DNA from 4 places in the Pseudoduganella sp. R-34 genome. Region 1 is predicted to be linked to each of the others. Evidence: predicted binding sites of a transcription regulator. Region 1 holds the regulator's gene; each other region holds the start of a gene.
What was found. Region 1 encodes sigma-54, which starts transcription at its own class of promoters, with help from an activator protein. Its sites were predicted from a motif close to TGGCANGNAANCTGCTTT; they were not measured.
Positions count from the first base shown of each region.

Region 1 (4,208 bases):
TAGCAGGACATCACCTCGGGCTCGGAACGCATGCGGTGCTCGAACTGCTTGAGGATGTCGGTATTCTGCTTCTCCAGTTCGACCGACACGAATACCGTCAGGGGCCGCCCGGCAAGCGCGCGGTCAACCAGCGCGACAGCCTTGACCAGCACGCCGTCGTTGCGCAGCCTTTCGATGCGGCGCTGGCAGGTCGCGACCGACGAATGCACGCGCTCCGCGATCTCGCGCAACGGCGTGCTGGCATCTTCTTGCAGGATATTCAGGATGCCCCGGTCGATCCGGTCCAGATCCCTCATGCGAGGTGGCGCAAGGGGTGCGCCCAGGCCGGCCAGCATGGTTCGAAGAAGCGCTCCACCATGGCGGGCGTCACTTCGGCCAGCGTTGCGGGATTCCACTGCGGCTGGTTGTCCTTGTCGATCACCAGGGCGCGTACGCCCTCGAAAATCTCGCCGTGTTCGAAGTTGCGGCGCACCAGGTTGCGCTCCATGCGCAAGCAGTCGGACACGCCCAGCGACGCGCCGCGCTTCAGCAGCTCGTGGGTCACGCTCATCATCAGCGGCGAGCGCAATTCCATTGCCTTCAGCGATTTCTGCGCGAAAGGCGTGCTGTCGCCTCGCAGCGAATCCATGATGGCGGGTACCGAGCCCGCCGAGAAATGCTGATCGATCAGGGCACGCTGCGCTTCCAGTTCGCTGTCGCCGGCGAAGGCGTTGTGCGGGCAGGCAAAGACCGCGACAGCATCGCGCAACGATTTGCCGGGCGTCGACTCGAACAGCTTGGCCAGTCCGGCCAGTTCAGTTTCCGGCACGAAGTAGTCAGCCAGGTCGAGGTAGAGCGCATCCGCGGCGCCGACCGTCAGCCCGGTGAGGCCGAGCCACATGCCAAGCTGGCCCGGCGCATGCGACAGGAAGTGACTGCTGCCCACGTCGGGAAACAGGCCGATGTTCACCTCGGGCATCGCCATCCTGGTACGGCCCGTGACGATGCGCACGCCGCACTCCGGCCCGCCCTGCGCGATGCCCATGCCGCCGCCCATCACCACGCCATCCATCAGCGCCACATAAGGCTTGGGGTAGAAATGGATTAAATGGTTCAGCGCATATTCTTCGGTGAAGAAGTCTTCCAGCAGCGCGCTGCCGCCTTGCGTATTGCCGCGGCCGACGTCGTGGAAGAAGCGGATATCGCCGCCTGCGCACAGCGCGCGTTCGCTGCTGCTGCGCACCACGACCGCCGCCACCGACGCATCGTCGCGCCATGCCAGCAGCGCCTGCGTCATCGCGCGCACCATGTCGAGGGACAGTGAATTGAGGGTCTTGGGGCGGTCCAGCGTGATGAAGCCGGTACCGTTGGAGAGTTGGGTGTGTACGTGTTCGCTCATGCAAATATTCTAACGCACACTGGTCGCAAAAAAGGGCGCCAATTGCGCCCTTTGGTGTGCTGCACGGCCAGTCCTTTACATGGCGGTGGGTGGTGCCTCATACGTATCCGGGAAATGCTTGATGGCCGCATGACTGTGGTTCTGCACACGGTCCTTGTATTTCATGACCTGGCGATCCAGTTTATCAATCAGGGTATCGATGGCGGCGTAAAGGTCTTGCGACAGGCTTTCGACGTAAACAGTTTTGCCAGACATGCGCAGGTTGATTTCGGCTTTCTGGCGTTTCTCTTTCTCGGTGAGGTTATCTACAGTCAGGATGACAGCAATATCGATTACTTGATCGAAATGGCGCTTGACTCGTTCCAGCTTGTTCTGCACGTACTCGCGAATGGCTGGGGTCACTTCGACATGATGTCCACTGATGGTGAGATTCATACACACTCCTAAAGATGATGTCGCTCTCGAGTTCGTGCACGCCGAAACGCACAGAGGAACCCATGCACTGCACTACAACGATTTGCGGAGGCTAACTGGAGGGATCTTCAACGCTTCTCGATATTTGGCAACAGTCCGTCGCGCAATCACCATGCCTTGTTCACCCAGCATGTCCGCAATCTTACTGTCGGATAAAGGATTTTTCGGGTCTTCTGCTCCTGTCAATTGCACGATCAGTGCCCGTATCGCAGTCGAGGAAGCCTCCCCCCCGGCTTCGGTCGCGACGTGGCTACCAAAGAAATATTTCAACTCAAACATGCCATGCGGGGTGAGCATATATTTTTGAGTTGTTACGCGAGAAATAGTGCTCTCGTGTAGTCCCAGTGTATCAGCAATTTCACGCAACACAAGGGGTCTCATGGCCACTGCGCCATGACTGAAAAAGTTCTTTTGTCTTTCTACTATCGCTTCCGCGACGCGCAGGATCGTGTCGAAGCGCTGGCGCATATTCTTGATCAACCACTTGGCCTCCTGCAGCTGGCCATTCATCTGCGACTCGCTCTTGCCTTGCTTGAGCAGGTTGGCATACAGCGCGTTCACGCGCAGGCGCGGCACCACGTCGTTGTTCAGGGTGACGATCCAGCCGCCGCGGCCCTTTTTCACGATCACGTCCGGCACCACGTAGTCTGACTCGCCTGACGCAAATTCGGCGCCCGGATGCGGGTTGCACTGGCGGATCACGCACTGTGCTTCGCGCAAGTCTTCATCGTCGCAGTCGAGCGCTTTCTTCAGCTTGGTGAACTCGCGCTGGGCGAACCAGGTCAGGTGCTTCTCGACGATGGTCAGCGCCATGCGGCGCGTCACCAGCGGCACGCCGGGCATGCGCCTGATCTGCAGCGCCAGGCATTCGGAGGCATTGCGTGCGGCGACGCCGGGCGGATCGAAGCTTTGCAGCAGCACCAGGCTGCAGCGCAGGTCGTCCAGTTCGATTTCCAGCTCGGGCGGCAGGCGCTCGTGGATTTCTTCCAGCGGCTCTTCCAGGTAGCCGTTCTCGTCCAGCGCATCGATGATCAGTTCCATCAGCGCGCGGTCGCGCGGCTCCTGCACGGTGACGCGCATCTGCTCGAGCAGGTGTTCGCGCAGCGTGCAGCCGGAAGCTTCCAGTTGCGGGCGGCTGTCTTCGTCGTCGGCGGATTTGCTGCCGGCGCTGGCGCTCCAGTCGGCGTCGTCGCTGCCGTTGCCGGCTTCATGGTCGCCGCCTTCATAGGTATCGCTTTCGCCGGCAGCGGCCGGGGCTTCGCCGCCCTCGCCTTGCGGGCCTTCAGCCGAAGGCGTGGCGGGAGCTTCGGTGCCATTGCCGTTGCCCTGGCTGATGGCGCCATCGGCCAGCAGCCGTACCGAGTGGTCGAGCGGGTCGTCAAGGCGCTCCAGCATGGGATTGTCGCCAAGCAGCTGTTCCAACTCCTGGTGCAGCTCCAGCGTGGACAGCTGCAGCAGGCGGATGGATTGTTGCAGCTGCGGCGTCAGCGCCAGGTGTTGCGAGGTTCGCAGTTGCAGTGTTTGTTTCATGGCCTTCGTTTACATGCGGAAGTGTTCGCCGAGGTAGACGCGGCGAACGGATTCGTTGGCAATGATGTCGTCCGGGCGGCCCGAGGCCAGCACGGCGCCCTGGTTGATGATGTAGGCGCGGTCGCAAATGCCGAGGGTCTCACGCACATTATGGTCGGTGATCAGCACACCGATATTGCGCTCCTTCAGGAAACGCACAATACGTTGGATTTCGATCACGGCGATCGGATCCACGCCGGCAAACGGTTCGTCCAGCAGCACGAAGCGCGGGTTGGTGGCCAGGGCGCGCGCAATTTCCACGCGGCGGCGCTCGCCACCCGACAGCGACAGGGCCGGGTTCTCGCGCAGCTTCTCGATTTGCAAGTCGGCCAGCAGCGATTCCAGGCGCTGCTTGATTTCCGCCTTGGGCAGAGGCTTGCCGTCCACCTTCTGCAGTTCCAGCACGGCACGGATGTTTTCTTCCACCGTCAGCTTGCGGAACACCGAAGCTTCCTGCGGCAGGTAGGACAGGCCCAGCGTGGCGCGCTTGTGGATCGGCAGGCTCGACACGTCGGTGCCGCCGATATCGATGGTGCCTGCATCGGAAGCCACCAGGCCGACGATCATGTAGAAAGAGGTAGTCTTGCCGGCACCGTTGGGACCGAGCAGGCCGACCACTTCACCGCAATCGACTTGCAGCGAAACGTCGTGCACCACCTGGCGCTTGCCATAGGTTTTCTGGAGGCCGCGCACGACCAGCGTGCTGGCGCAGTTATTTGCTTGCATGCTTACTTCTTCTCCGTCGGCGTCGCTGGGGGTTCGGTACGGGTCGGCTGGATCACCATGG
Region 1 covers NZ_CP184572.1:936,402-940,609, reverse strand. Annotated here, with positions in the region: gene ACN9MW_RS04415 (Lrp/AsnC family transcriptional regulator) at 1-296, opposite strand, end outside; gene ACN9MW_RS04410 (enoyl-CoA hydratase/isomerase family protein) at 293-1,378, opposite strand; gene hpf (ribosome hibernation-promoting factor, HPF/YfiA family) at 1,454-1,813, opposite strand; gene ACN9MW_RS04400 (RNA polymerase factor sigma-54) at 1,886-3,382, opposite strand; gene lptB (LPS export ABC transporter ATP-binding protein) at 3,392-4,147, opposite strand; gene lptA (lipopolysaccharide transport periplasmic protein LptA) at 4,150-4,208, opposite strand, start outside.

Region 2 (4,208 bases), 1.4 Mb from region 1:
CCAGCACGATGCGGTGGAAGTATTGCGCGACATGATCCCGGCCGGTTCGCTGGCGGGCGTGCATATCTACTTCCCTGACCCATGGCACAAGGCGCGCCACAACAAGCGCCGCCTGATCCAGGCCCCATTCGTGAAAACCCTGTGCGAGCACCTGGCGCCGGGAGGCTATATCCACCTGGCGACCGACTGGGAAGATTACGCGGTGCAGATGCTGGAAGTGCTGAGCGCCGAGCCGGCGCTGCAGAACACCGCTGCAGGCTACGCGCCGCAGCCGGCCTACCGCCCGCTGACCAAGTTCGAAAACCGCGGCCTGAAACTGGGCCACGGCGTCTGGGACCTGGTATTCACCAAGAAATGATCTAGGCTGCCGCCGGCGCCTGTGCTTTGGCACGCGCCGGCATAAAGGCCAGCAAATTCCCCCCGATGACCAGCAGCAGCCCGGCCAGGGCCATGCTGCTCCACTGGTATCCCTCGAAGACGGTGGACACCGTCAGCGCCACCACGGGGAACAGCACCGTGCAGTAAGCCGCGCGGTCCGGACCGATTCTCCCCACCAGCAGCAGGTAAGCCGTGAAGGCAATCACCGATCCCGGCACGGCCAGGTAGAGCAATGCGCCGACATAGCGCGGGCTTGGGTCGAAGTTGAACGGCATGCCGAGCGCCAGCGCGCCAAGCGTCAGGATGGCGGCGCCGCACAGCATGGCCCAGGTGTTGGTCAGCCAGGGCTGCATGCCCAGCGCCTGCATGCGGCTCGAGAGCAGGTTGCCGGTCGAGAAGCACAGCGTGCCAAGCAGGGCCAGTCCCAGGCCGGCCAGCATGCCGGCATCGTTCCAGTGCCCCTGCATGGAAGGCAGGAACAGCAGCACGATGCCTGCCAGTCCCAGCACCGCGCCGCCCATGACTTGCGGCCGGATCGGCCGCTTCATGAAGAGACGGCCATTGATCGCATTCCAGATCGGCGCGGTCGAAAACACCACCGCCACCAGGCCGCTCGGCACCCACATCGTGGCGTAGTAAAAGCACAGGAAGTTACAGCAGAACAGCGCAAGCCCCTGCGCGAGCAGGTAGCGCCAGGCGGAACGCGGCGGCAGGACTTGCTGCCTGCGCGCGAGCAGGATCAGCATCAGCACCAGCGCCGCGATCCAGAAACGATAGGCGATCGACACCGGCGCTGCGACGACGCCGAGCTGGAATTTGATCGCGATCCAGGTGGTGCCCCAGATGAGCACCGTGGTGAGGTAGAGGGCAGTATTCATCGTCCTGCCAGTGTGCCGCTTGCCGCGCACCGGCAGTTGTCTGAACTTGCTGTTTGTTCCGGCTAAGACTTGGCCGTGGGCCAAAGGACGGCCTGGGCCACGATGACCGTCTCGCCGTTAAAGGTCAAGGAAGGCGAACCGTAAAGTTGATAGCCAAGTGCGAGCGCTTCGCTGACTCGCCGGCAAAACTTCGAATCGTCGGGGCCAGTCAGGACTCGGTAAATTGGCAGGTCGTCTGGAGGTGTATTCATGGGGCAGGCACTTCACTAGGCGGTAACAGTTCTGGTGCCAGGTATTATGAACCAGCGCGCGGAATGCCGCACGCTGGCTGGTTCTTCCTGCCTACTTCGAAGTGCGGCGGCGCGAAACGCCCAGTGCGGACAAGCCGAGGCCAAGCAGCATCAGCGTGCCCGGCACGGGCACTTGTTGCACAGGCGTGGTGTCGACGTTAATCTCGGAAAAGCCAAAGCCTTGCGTCCCGCCGTCCTGGTCGATATTGAAAACGACCGAGGTCACGTTGCCCATGCCGGCGATGGCCAGGGTGCCGGTGCCGGACAAGGTTTGCGTCGCGCCGTTGGAACCGCTCACCGTGATCGACGACGCGCCATCGGCATAGGCGGCGATATTGATGTTGACCAGGTTGAAGCTGGCCCCGAAGAAGTCGATGACCCAACTCACGTCGTCGGCGTTCTGGAAGCCGTTGTGGATGCCGATATCGCCGATAAACAAGGGATCGAAATGGTCGCCGGCACGCACCGTGCGGAGGCGAAAGCCGTCTTCCGTATAAGTGTCGACAACAGCCGAGCCATTGTTGTTGGCGAAGGCGCCGCTGGTCAGGTCAAGCTGGATCGGCGCTGCTTGTGCTGCGGAGATAGCGAGTGACAGGGCTGCCAGGCAAGCGAACTTCTTCATCGATAATTCCTTTCAAAACAGTAGGAAAGTTGACAGCATTGCTTCAAATGCAATAAGCAATTTTTATACCCTGCGCCAGCAAATAACTGATTCTTATCGATAAGTGGTTTCACGGCTGGTCGACGCTGTAAATTTTCCCGACACTAGCGGCGGCGAGCCCAGGTCCCCTTGTCTGATCTTGCGCAAATCGGAGGGGCGGCCGGCCGGATGGGAATGGCCGTGCTAGACTTTTCGGCGTGAAGCCACTGACTGGACAACTTGAGGATGCCGCTCCGCGCAAGCGCGTGGGGGCGGCGGCGCGCGCGGCGCTGGCGGGCAAGCCGGGCGATGCGATGTCGCACGCCGTGTTCCGCACCATGTCCGGCACCGATGCCACGCTGGAGCGTTTTGCGTGGCTGGGCGACGGGCTGGCGGCTGCGGTCTGGCATCGCAGCACGCCGGAGGCGTTCACCGAGTATCGCCAGCCGGGCCACCACACCTTGTCCTGCTACCTGGGCGGCGGCTACGAAGTCGAGCGCGAAGGCTTGCCGGGGCAGTATGGCGCGCCACAGCGCCTGTGCTCCCTGCCGGACTGGCACGAATCGGAGTGGGTGGTGCGCGGCCAGTTGCGCATGCTGCACGTGTACTTCATGCCGGAGCATTTCACGCAGCGCGCCGTGGCGGAGCTGGATCGCGAGCCGCGCGAACTCACCTTGCAGGACAAGACCTATTTCGAGAACCAGCGCCTGGTGCAACTATGCGGCGAGTTGCTGCAGCAGCCGTGGGACGACGCCGACCAGCTGCTGCGCGCCAATGAAATCACGCACGAGGCCTTGAGCGAGCTGCTGCAATCGCAATCGATGACCAGGCCTGGCCTGCGCTTGCGCGGAGGGCTGGCGCCGCTGGTGCGCCGCCGCTTGCACGAATACATCGAAACCCACTTCGACCAGAACATCACCCTCGGCATGCTGGCGCAACTGGCGTGCATGTCGGAATTCCATCTGGCCCGCATGTTCCGCATCAGCTTCGGCATGCCGCCGTCGGCCTGGATTGCAGCACGCCGCATCGAGCGTGCGCGCGGCCTGTTGCGCGCAGGGCGCCTGCCGCTGCAGCAAGTCGCCGAAGCGTGCGGCTACGCCGACCTTCGCCATTTCAGCCACCGTTTCAGCGAAGCCGTCGGGGCGCCGCCCGGCCGCTACCGCCAGCTTGTGAGCGGACTCAAGTCCTGACCCTATCGCTGTGCCGCGCACGATTAGAAGCTCAGCGCGCGCCGCTGACGGGGCAAGTCCACCATTGGCTCCTGTGCCTTGGCTGGAGGATGCCATGAAACCGGTTGCCCGATTGTGCGGTCTTGTCCTTGCCTAGCCATTACTCGCTGCTGCCCAGGCGCCGCGGCAGCGGACTGGAATGCCTGACGGACAGCAGCGAAGAAGCGATCCTCACCGATATGAATGACGCTGGCCAGCTGGTGGGATCATCCGGCGCCCAACCGATGATCTGGCAATCGGGACGGCAGCCCATCACATTCGACGCGGGCGTTCATGGCGGAACGGCGGTTTCCATCAATAACAAGGGCACGATTGTCGCGATGGCACGTGCAGTGGATGGTGAAAATGGTGACCAGGAGCAGGTTGTCGGCCTCTCGCGCGCAGGGGATCATGCCGGAGTCTGGCAGGACGGCGCTTATCACGATCTGCCCGATGCGGGCTATTCGTGGGCGCGCGACATCAACGACAAGGGCTGGGCGGCCGGCGGCAGCGGTAGCGATATTACCGAGGCCCATGGCACAATCTGGAAAGGCGAAGTGCTGGAGACCTACGGCCCCGGCTACGCCACCGCCATCAACAACGCAGGCGTGGCCGTCGGCTATTGGGAAGGCACGCAGCACGGCATGCTGTTTTCCGGTGGGCAGACATACGACCTGAACACGCTGTGGGACAGAAGCGGCTGGGACGGCTGGAGCTTTCGTTATACGGAAGATATCAACGATGCGGGCGAGATCGTGGCGATTGCCAGCAATGCGGCAACCTTCGCGCAGCAAGCGGCGCTGCTGTCGCCGGT
Region 2 covers NZ_CP184572.1:6,377,048-6,381,255, reverse strand. Annotated here, with positions in the region: gene trmB (tRNA (guanosine(46)-N7)-methyltransferase TrmB) at 1-358, shown strand, start outside; gene ACN9MW_RS29395 (DMT family transporter) at 360-1,256, opposite strand; gene ACN9MW_RS29390 (DUF1737 domain-containing protein) at 1,319-1,507, opposite strand; gene ACN9MW_RS29385 (PEP-CTERM sorting domain-containing protein) at 1,599-2,168, opposite strand; gene ACN9MW_RS29380 (helix-turn-helix domain-containing protein) at 2,501-3,376, shown strand; gene ACN9MW_RS29375 (hypothetical protein) at 3,499-4,208, shown strand, end outside.
Region 2: ACN9MW_RS29385 (PEP-CTERM sorting domain-containing protein) is a predicted target of sigma-54. The motif match lies at 2,222-2,239, and genes of this name have one in related genera.

Region 3 (4,208 bases), 130 kb from region 1:
CCGCTGGCATCCTACAACGGCGACTATAGCGATCCCTGGTATGGCACGGTGAGCATCAGGCAGGAAGGCGGCAAGCAGCTCATGTCGTTCAGCCGCACGCCGGATCTGACCGGCACGCTGGAGCACTTCCAGCACGACACGTTCATCGTGCGCTGGAAGGAGCGCAATTTCAACGCCGATGCCTATGTGACGTTTTCGCTGAATCCGGACGGTTCCATTGATCGCATGAAGATGGCGCCAGTGTCCACCGAGACTGATTTCAGCTATGACTTCGCCGATTTGTCCTTTACTCCGGTGAAAAAATGACAAAATTCCGACAAACTTGAAACGAAGTGTGAGAATCATTCATGTGCGCATGCAGCATAATAGCGGCTGGTTTGTGCACTTGGGAGAATGAATGACTAGCCTGATCGTTTCAATTGCCGTCGTCTTGGGCGGTCTTTTCGTTGCCGGATACGGCTTTGTCACCTTGATGAGCCGCCTGCAATCCCGCTAGGAAGCTCCAGTTCAAATACCTTGCGCTTGCGCGCCGCGATCTCCCCCAGGGCGCGCTGGAAAGCCGGGTAGCCGTTCAACAGCTTGTCGAAACTGCCATCGGCTTGCGCAAGTTTCAAGCCTCGCTCCACCCGCTCCGCCATCGCCTTGTTGTCCTTGCTGACAAAGAAATAGAACGGTACGCGGTAATGCAGGAAGATCGTCGGTTCCACCATCAATCCATCCTTCCCATACACCTTTTCCTCGGCCCAGGCCTCGTGCACGCCGCGCGGCATGTAGTCGAAGCGCTTTGCTTTCAGCATCGGGAACAGCGAACTGTAATTGACCGTCGTTTCAACCGGCAAGCGGTTGTGGCGCAACACATCCACCGAAGGCCAGTTGACGCCCGCGCCGGCAACGAGCTTGCGCAGGTCGCCCAGGCTGCGAACCTCGCGGAAGCGGGCTTCATCCTCCTTGCGGATCATGAAGACGCGATAGTCGTTCAGCTCGCGCACCAGGGAGATGCGAATCGGCAGCAGGTCGCGTTCCCGCTCGGCGTTGGTGCCGTCCCACATGATGTTGATGACGCCATTGCGCTTGAGTTCCAGGGCGCGGCGCGGGCTGGTCAGTTCGTGGGGATAGAACTCGATGGAGAAGGGGCCGTCGGTCTTTTCCAGCGCGAGGCGCAGCAGCAGGTGAAAGTAGGTGACCTGTACCTCGGAGCCAGGCGTGACCGAGGGCAGGACGAAGCGCATCAGCGGCGCATTGGCCGCGTCGCCCGCATTGGCCAGGGTGGATGCTGCCGCCAGCAGCAAGCCGGCGGCAGAGCGTTGCAGCTTTTTCAGCACTGATTACTGCGGCTTGACGAACTTCAGCGTCATGCGGTCGCTCTCGCCAATGGCAGCGTACTTGGCGCGGTCCTTGTCCTTGTTGGTGAAGGTCGGAGGCAAGGCCCACACCCCGTTCTCGTGGTTGGCGTCATCCTTGGCATTGGCGTTGACTTCAGACTTTGCCACCAGCTTGAAGCCGGCCTGTTCGGCCATCTTGATGACATAGGCTTCGTGCATATAGCCGGTACTGGCCTTGGCATCCTGGGTCATGGCGGACGGCAGGCGGTGTTCCTCCACGCCGAAGATACCGCCTGGTTTCAGCGTGTCGTAGATGCTGGCCATCAGCTTCTTCATGTTCTCGTCGCCGGTGCCGATCCAGTTATGGATGTTGCGGAACGTGAGCACCATGTCGGCGCTGCCTTTCGGCGCGTAAGTGTATACGCCGTTGCCCGGTTCGAAGGCGCCCAGCACCACCTTGTCGCGGCCCGGCTGCTTGGCCAGGAACTCCTGGAAGCGTTCAGCCGACTTGCGCACGCGTTCGTCGGCCGATTGCGGGCTGGAGCCGGCGGTAATCAGCTTGCCCTGGTCGCGCAGGTAAGGGGCCAGGATTTCGGTGTACCAGCCGCCGCCCGGCGACAGTTCGACCACCGTCATGTTCGGCTTGATGCCGAAGAAGGTCAGGGTCTCGTAAGGATGGCGGTACTGGTCGCGTTTGACGTTGTCCGCGTTGCGGGTAGGGCTGGCGATTGCAGCTTTCAGGGCAGGATCTGCCAGTGCAACGCCGGAAAAACCGGTAAAGCCAACGGCCAGCAGGCCGGCCAGGACGTACTGTTTCATTCAGGAGTCTCCTTTTTTCGTTGGGCAGGCGACGCAGCGGCTCCGGTCGCCCGGGACTTGATGATCGTGCAAGCTGGCCGCCCGGTCAAGTGTCCGCGCGGACGGTGTGCGGACACTGCCCGGACACTTTTTGCGGATATGTTTCAGCTTTGTACAAGCTTTACACAATGGCATAAAAATTGCGTACGATTTGATCCCTGCAAGCTGTCTTAGGTAAAAACGATAACCCTGGAGAGACTATGGAACGACGTGCATTCCTCAACATGAGCGGCGGTGCAATGGCTGCCATGATGATGCCTTTTGGCCGCGCCATTGCGGCCGACGAGCTGGTAAAGCCCGTGGAAGTGAAGTTCAAGAAGATGCTGGCAGATACCGCGCTGACCGCGGCCACCCAGGCCGGCGCCAGCTACTGCGACGTGCGCATCGGCCGCTACCTGAACCAGTTCATCACGACCCGTGACCTGAACATCGAAAACGTCACCAATACCGAATCCGCTGGCGTGGGCGTGCGCGTGATCGCCAACGGCGCCTACGGCTTTGCCGCCACCAGCGACATGTCGCCGGACGGCGTGGCCGGCGCGGCGCGCCAGGCGGTCGCCATCGCCAAGGCGAACGCCAAGCTGCAGGCAGCCGGCGTGCAGCTGGCGCCGACGCCGGGCGTGGGCGAAGTGTCGTGGGCGACCCCGATCAAGAAGGACTGGCGCACCGTGCCGATCAAGGAGAAGGCCGACCTGCTGATCACCGCCAACAAGGGCGCGCTGGAAGCCGGCGCTTCGTTCATCCAGTCCTTGCTGTTCCAGGTTAACCAGCAGAAGTACTTCGCTTCCACCGACGGTTCCTATATCGACCAGGACCTGCATCGCCTGTGGGTGCCGTTCTTCGCCACGGCCGTTGACAAGTCGACCGGCAAGTTCCGCAGCCGTTCCGACCTGGGCACCCCGGTCGGCATGGGCTATGAATACCTGGACGGCCGCAAGGAAGACAAGATCAAGGCAGCGGGCGGCGTCGCCACGCTGTACAACCGTACCTATGACCTGGTCGAGGATGCGAAGGCCGCCGGCCGCCAGGCCAAGGAAAAGCTGACCGCCAAGTCGGTCGAGCCGGGCAAGTACGACCTGGTGCTGTCGCCGGAACATATGTGGCTGACCATCCACGAATCCGTCGGCCACCCGACCGAACTCGATCGCGTGCTGGGCTACGAGGCCAACTTCGCCGGCACTTCCTTCGCGACCCTGGACAAGCAGCAGTCGAAGAAATTCAAGTACGGTTCGGACCTGGTCAACATCGAGGCAGACAAAACCATCCAGGGTTCGCTGGGGGCGGTCGGCTACGACGACGAAGGCGTCAAGTGCAAGAAGTGGGACATCATCAAGGACGGCATCCTGGTGAATTACCAGGCTACGCGCGACCAGGCGGCGGTGATCGGCGAGAAAGAATCGCACGGCTGCTCGTACGCGGACTCCTGGAGCAATGTGCAGTTCCAGCGCATGCCTAACGTTTCGCTCAAGGCTGGCAAGAAGAAGATGACCCCGGACGAACTGGTGAAAGACGTGAAGAAGGGCATCTACATCGTGGGGGCCGGTTCCTTCTCGATCGACCAGCAGCGCTACAACTTCCAGTTCGGCGGCCAGATGTTCTACGAGATCAAGGACGGCAAGATCGGCCAGATGCTGGAAGACGTGGCTTACCAGTCGAATACCCAGGAGTTCTGGAACGCCTGCACCGCCATGTGCGATGAGCGCGACTGGCGCATGGGCGGCTCTTTCTTCGACGGCAAAGGCCAGCCGATGCAGGTGAGCGCGGTGTCGCACGGTTCGTCAACTTCGCGATTCAACGGCATCAACGTGATCAACACTGCCCGCAAGATCGGCTAAGGCGAAAGGACTACGAATGAAGATCCTGAATCAGGAAGAGACCAAGCGCATCTCCGACAAGGTCATGTCGCTGAGCAAAGCCGATGAGTGCATCGTCACCATCAACGGCAGCCGCACCGGCAATATCCGCTATGCGCGCAATGCCGTGTCGACTGCCGGCCTGGTGGAAAATACCCAGCTGTCCGTGGCGGTC
Region 3 covers NZ_CP184572.1:806,941-811,148, forward strand. Annotated here, with positions in the region: gene ACN9MW_RS03710 (serine hydrolase) at 1-306, shown strand, start outside; gene ACN9MW_RS03715 (substrate-binding periplasmic protein) at 465-1,322, opposite strand; gene ACN9MW_RS03720 (class I SAM-dependent methyltransferase) at 1,326-2,141, opposite strand; gene ACN9MW_RS03725 (TldD/PmbA family protein) at 2,381-4,015, shown strand; gene ACN9MW_RS03730 (TldD/PmbA family protein) at 4,032-4,208, shown strand, end outside.
Region 3: ACN9MW_RS03725 (TldD/PmbA family protein) is a predicted target of sigma-54. The motif match lies at 2,310-2,327, and genes of this name have one in related genera.

Region 4 (4,208 bases), 650 kb from region 1:
ACAGCAGGCGGTAGGTCTTGGCCAGGTCGGGATTGCGCAGCAGGGTGCCGGCCGGCAGTGCCTTGCCGTCCCGCATATAGCGCGCCGCGGTGTCAGGGAACAGCGCGAACTTCTTCTCATTTTCCGTGACCAGCGCCACGAAATTGGCGTTCAGCCGGAAGCCATCCTGGGCCACCTTGATGGCCGGGGCCAGCACCTGTTTGAACGACATGGTGCCGTAGCGGTCCAGCGCATCATGCCAGCCGCGCACCGTGCCCGGCACGCCAACGGCCATGCCGCTGGCGACCGCGGTCTCGAAATCCATCGCCTTGCCATCCGGCGCGAAAGCGTTGGACTGGAACGATGCCGGCGCCACCTCGCGATGGTCGAGCGTGATGACGCGGTTTTCCCTGGCCAGGTAAATCACCATGAAGCCGCCGCCGCCCACGCCACAGCTGAACGGGTCGGTCACGCCCAGCGTGGCCGCCGCCGCCACTGCCGCATCGACCGCGTTGCCGCCTTTGTCGAGGATCGCCAGCGCGGCCTGCGAGGCCGGCTCGCTGATGGTCGCCACGGCGCCGCCGGTGCCGCTGGCAACCGGGGTCTTGGCCCAGGCCGGGGCGCCGAACGCCAGCGCAAGGATGATGGTGGACGTCAGTCGTCGGGGCAGGGCATGTGGCGTCATGGGCAGCTATGTTGGCTGGGAAATATTTACCCGCAAGCTTACCCGATAATCCGGCGCCGGTGCCTTCAGCGACGGCGGTTCTGCCGGCTCCATCCCCAGCAGCGTGAAGGTCAGCCCATTAAGCGTCACGGTCTTGCTGGCCCCCGGCATGGCGTCCGCCAGCACGAAGCTGGAGCTGCCTTGCTGGTCGCTCAGCACGAAGCTGTAGCTGATGTATCCAGCCCAGACGCAGACTGCGCCTTTTTTACAGCGGCTGTCATTGACACGCTCGAGCTTGAGCGTGACTGCAGGGGCCAGCTTGACGATTTCCCCTTGTGCCAGGACGTAGCTGGCGCTGGTGCGTGGTGCCGGGCGGCTGGCTGCATCCTCGGCAGTGCTGCGGGTCGAGCCGCAGGCGGCGGCAATAGCGAGGACCAGGCCCGCCATGCCCAGACAGATCAGTCTAGCTTGCATGATGTTCTCCTCTGGCCTGGGAACAGCTTAGCAAATTACAAACTATCGTGTTGCACTGTTGAGTCCACTCAACAGTATGGTCGCGCCGAAAAAAAAGCGCCCCGGAGGGCGCCAGTTTTTATAGTTGGTTTTCACAACTTATTGTGTGCGGCGGCGGCGGACTATCCCCAAGCCCATCAGGCCGACGCCAAGCAGTGCCAAGGAAGCGGGTTCCGGAACCTCTTGCGGGGGAACGCCCGGGTCGGTCGGCGCATTGGCGCTGTTGGCCATGACTTTGAATTCGACATTGGTATTGTTGTCGTGCACGTTCAGCGAATTGAGCTTGAAGGTGTGGACGACGCCCGCCGTCAGGGAAACTTCGTCCCAGTAAGCGGAATAGCTGCTGGGCTTGGGGAGGGTCTTGGCCACCCCAACGTTGTCGAGGAAGAGGTCGAAGTCGAAATCCTGGACGCTGCCGCCATTTGGCGGCGTAATGCCAAAGTCGAAGGTGGTGTCGACGCTCACCGTCACGTACAGGACCTCCAGGTCTTTTACGTGAATCCAGTCGGCAAAGGTCCAAACCGATTCACCGTCAGGATTCCAGCCAGCACTGATTACCGAATCAACCGTCAATGCCAGTGGATTGCCGTAGGTTTGTCCGTCTTTGGTCGGGCCTGCAACGGCCAAGCTGGCTGTCAGGGCGCAAATTGCGGTCAATGCAAGCTTCTTGAACATGGGTAACTCCTCAGTGAGTGTGCTTGAGAGTTACTAAGCAATCGCTATGCCAGGAATTCAAACTCAGCCATATCAAGGGCTTAGCGATAGTTGCGATGTGGAATGTAAAAATTCCCGACATTAAGAAGCTTGCCCAAAAGTAAAAAAAGCACCGACCCTTGCGGAATCGGTGCTTTTGCCGGAGGGTGCAGGCTTACATGTAGGCGGCCAGCGCACCCTTCATTTTCTTCAGCGCAGCCGCTTCGATCTGGCGGATGCGCTCGGCCGACACGCCGAACTCTTCCGCTAGCGTATGCAGCGTGGCGCCCGAACCATCGTCGTTGGCCAGCCAGCGTGCCTCGACGATGCGGCGCGAACGGGCGTCGAGCTTGGACAGGGCGGTTTCCAGGCCTTCGGACTGCAGGCGCACCACCTGTTCCGCTTCCAGCACCTTGGTCGGCTCCATATTGTCGGAGGACAGGTAGGCGATGGGCGAAAACTTGTCGTCTTCGTCGTCGGACGGCGCTTCCAGCGCGATGTCACGGCCGCTCAGGCGGGTTTCCATCTCGATCACGTCCTCGCGCTTCACGTCCAGGGTCTTGGCCAGTTCGTCGATTTGCGCCGGCGACATGGCGTCGAGCCCCTGCTTGTGGCTGCGCAGGTTGAAGAACAGCTTGCGCTGGGCCTTGGTGGTGGCCACTTTGACCAGGCGCCAGTTCTTCAAGATGTATTCGTGGATTTCAGCCTTGATCCAGTGCATGGCATAGGATACCAGGCGCACGCCCTGGTCGGGGTCGAAGCGCTTGACTGCCTTCATCAGGCCGATATTGCCTTCCTGGATCAGGTCGCCGTGCGGCAGGCCATAGCCCAGGTAGCCGCGCGCGATCGACACCACCAGGCGCAGGTGAGAAGTCACCAGCGTTTCCGCGGCCTTGATATCGTTCTTTTCCTTCAGGCTCTTGCCCAGCGCCACTTCTTCCTCATGGGTCAGCATGGGCAGGCGATTGACAGCCGAGATATAAGCGTCCAGGTTGCCCAGGCTCCCGCTGAAGCCAAGGGTCAGCGCGTTGCTGCCGGCAGGTGCCAGTGCGTTTGTTGCGGTCATCTTGTCTATCCTCGCTTGAAGGGAATGCTTTTCAGAGTTACCAGCATGCACGACAGAACTTAAATGATTCTTAACCTCTATCATGCCGTTCTGAACATATATTAGCACTCTCCCTTGGTGAGTGCCAATTGCTGGGATTTTATGGCTCTGATAGCAAAAACACTATCGGCAAAGCGCTATTCCTTGCGTTGGATCAAAGTCAGGATAAGGCGGGCAGGGGCGCGGCTCCGTGCGGGTACGCACGATGAAGTTGAAAGTCGGGGTCAGGTCTGGCAATCCGCCACATTGTGGCGGATTGCCAGACCTGACCCCGACTTTCAACTTTCAATTTAGCCTGGAAAGATGACGCTGGACGCAGAGCAGGGCGCCGATCAGGCCGAGGCCGGCGGACAGGGCCAGCAGGCCGGCCGTGCCCAGGGGATCGAGCGGAGCCAGCTGGAATTCGGAGGCATACAGTCTTGCAAACTCTGCAATGGCCCGGTTGAGGGGCTGCAGGGCCAGCGCCACGCCGCCCAGGGCCACGCCGCCGGCACACAGGCCGAGCAGGGCGCCGGTGTAATAGAAGGGGCGGTGGATGAAACTGTCGCTGGCGCCGATCAGCTTGGACACCAGGATTTCTTCGCGCTGGGTCATCACTTGCAGGCGTATGGTATTGAACACTACCGCCACCACCACCGTGGCCAGCGTGGCGGCCAGCAGGAGCAGGGCCAGGCGCAGCACGCCCAGCAGGGCAGCCAGCCGTTTTACCCAGGCCGAATCGACTTGCACCGATTCCACGCCCGGCAGGGCGCGCATCTGGTCGGCGATGCTGTCGATCTTGCTGCCTTCGGCCGCGTCCTGGAAGGCGTTCAGCTTCACCACGTAGCTGTCCGGCAGCGGATTCTCGCCCAGGGTGGCGACCACGTCGGACAAGCCGCTCTTGGCATTGAGCTGTTCCAGCGCTTTTTCGCGCGAAGTGAAGATGATCTTGGCCGTCGGTGCAATGTTGCGCAGCGAGGAGGCCAGCCCGGTGGCCTGTTCGCGCGGCGTGTCGGCCTTGATGAAGACGCTGAGTTCAGGCTCGACCGCCATCTGCTCCGACATCGGCCGTACATTGTCGAGCAAGGTCACGCCCATGAAGGGCAGGGCCAGCGCAATCGCGACCACCAGGATATTGAACAGGAAAGAACCCGGCGCCCGGCGCACGTGCACCAGTGCAGAGCCGAGGGCGAACAGGTGGTGGCGCAGCCAGGTGCTCATGCGGCTTCCCTCATCAGTTCGCCACGTTCGAGATGGATCACGCGTGCCGCGGCG
Region 4 covers NZ_CP184572.1:1,582,705-1,586,912, forward strand. Annotated here, with positions in the region: gene ggt (gamma-glutamyltransferase) at 1-664, opposite strand, end outside; gene ACN9MW_RS07420 (hypothetical protein) at 671-1,117, opposite strand; gene ACN9MW_RS07425 (PEP-CTERM sorting domain-containing protein) at 1,256-1,831, opposite strand; gene rpoH (RNA polymerase sigma factor RpoH) at 2,025-2,915, opposite strand; gene ftsX (permease-like cell division protein FtsX) at 3,240-4,154, opposite strand; gene ACN9MW_RS07440 (cell division ATP-binding protein FtsE) at 4,151-4,208, opposite strand, start outside.
Region 4: ACN9MW_RS07425 (PEP-CTERM sorting domain-containing protein) is a predicted target of sigma-54. The motif match lies at 1,866-1,883, and genes of this name have one in related genera.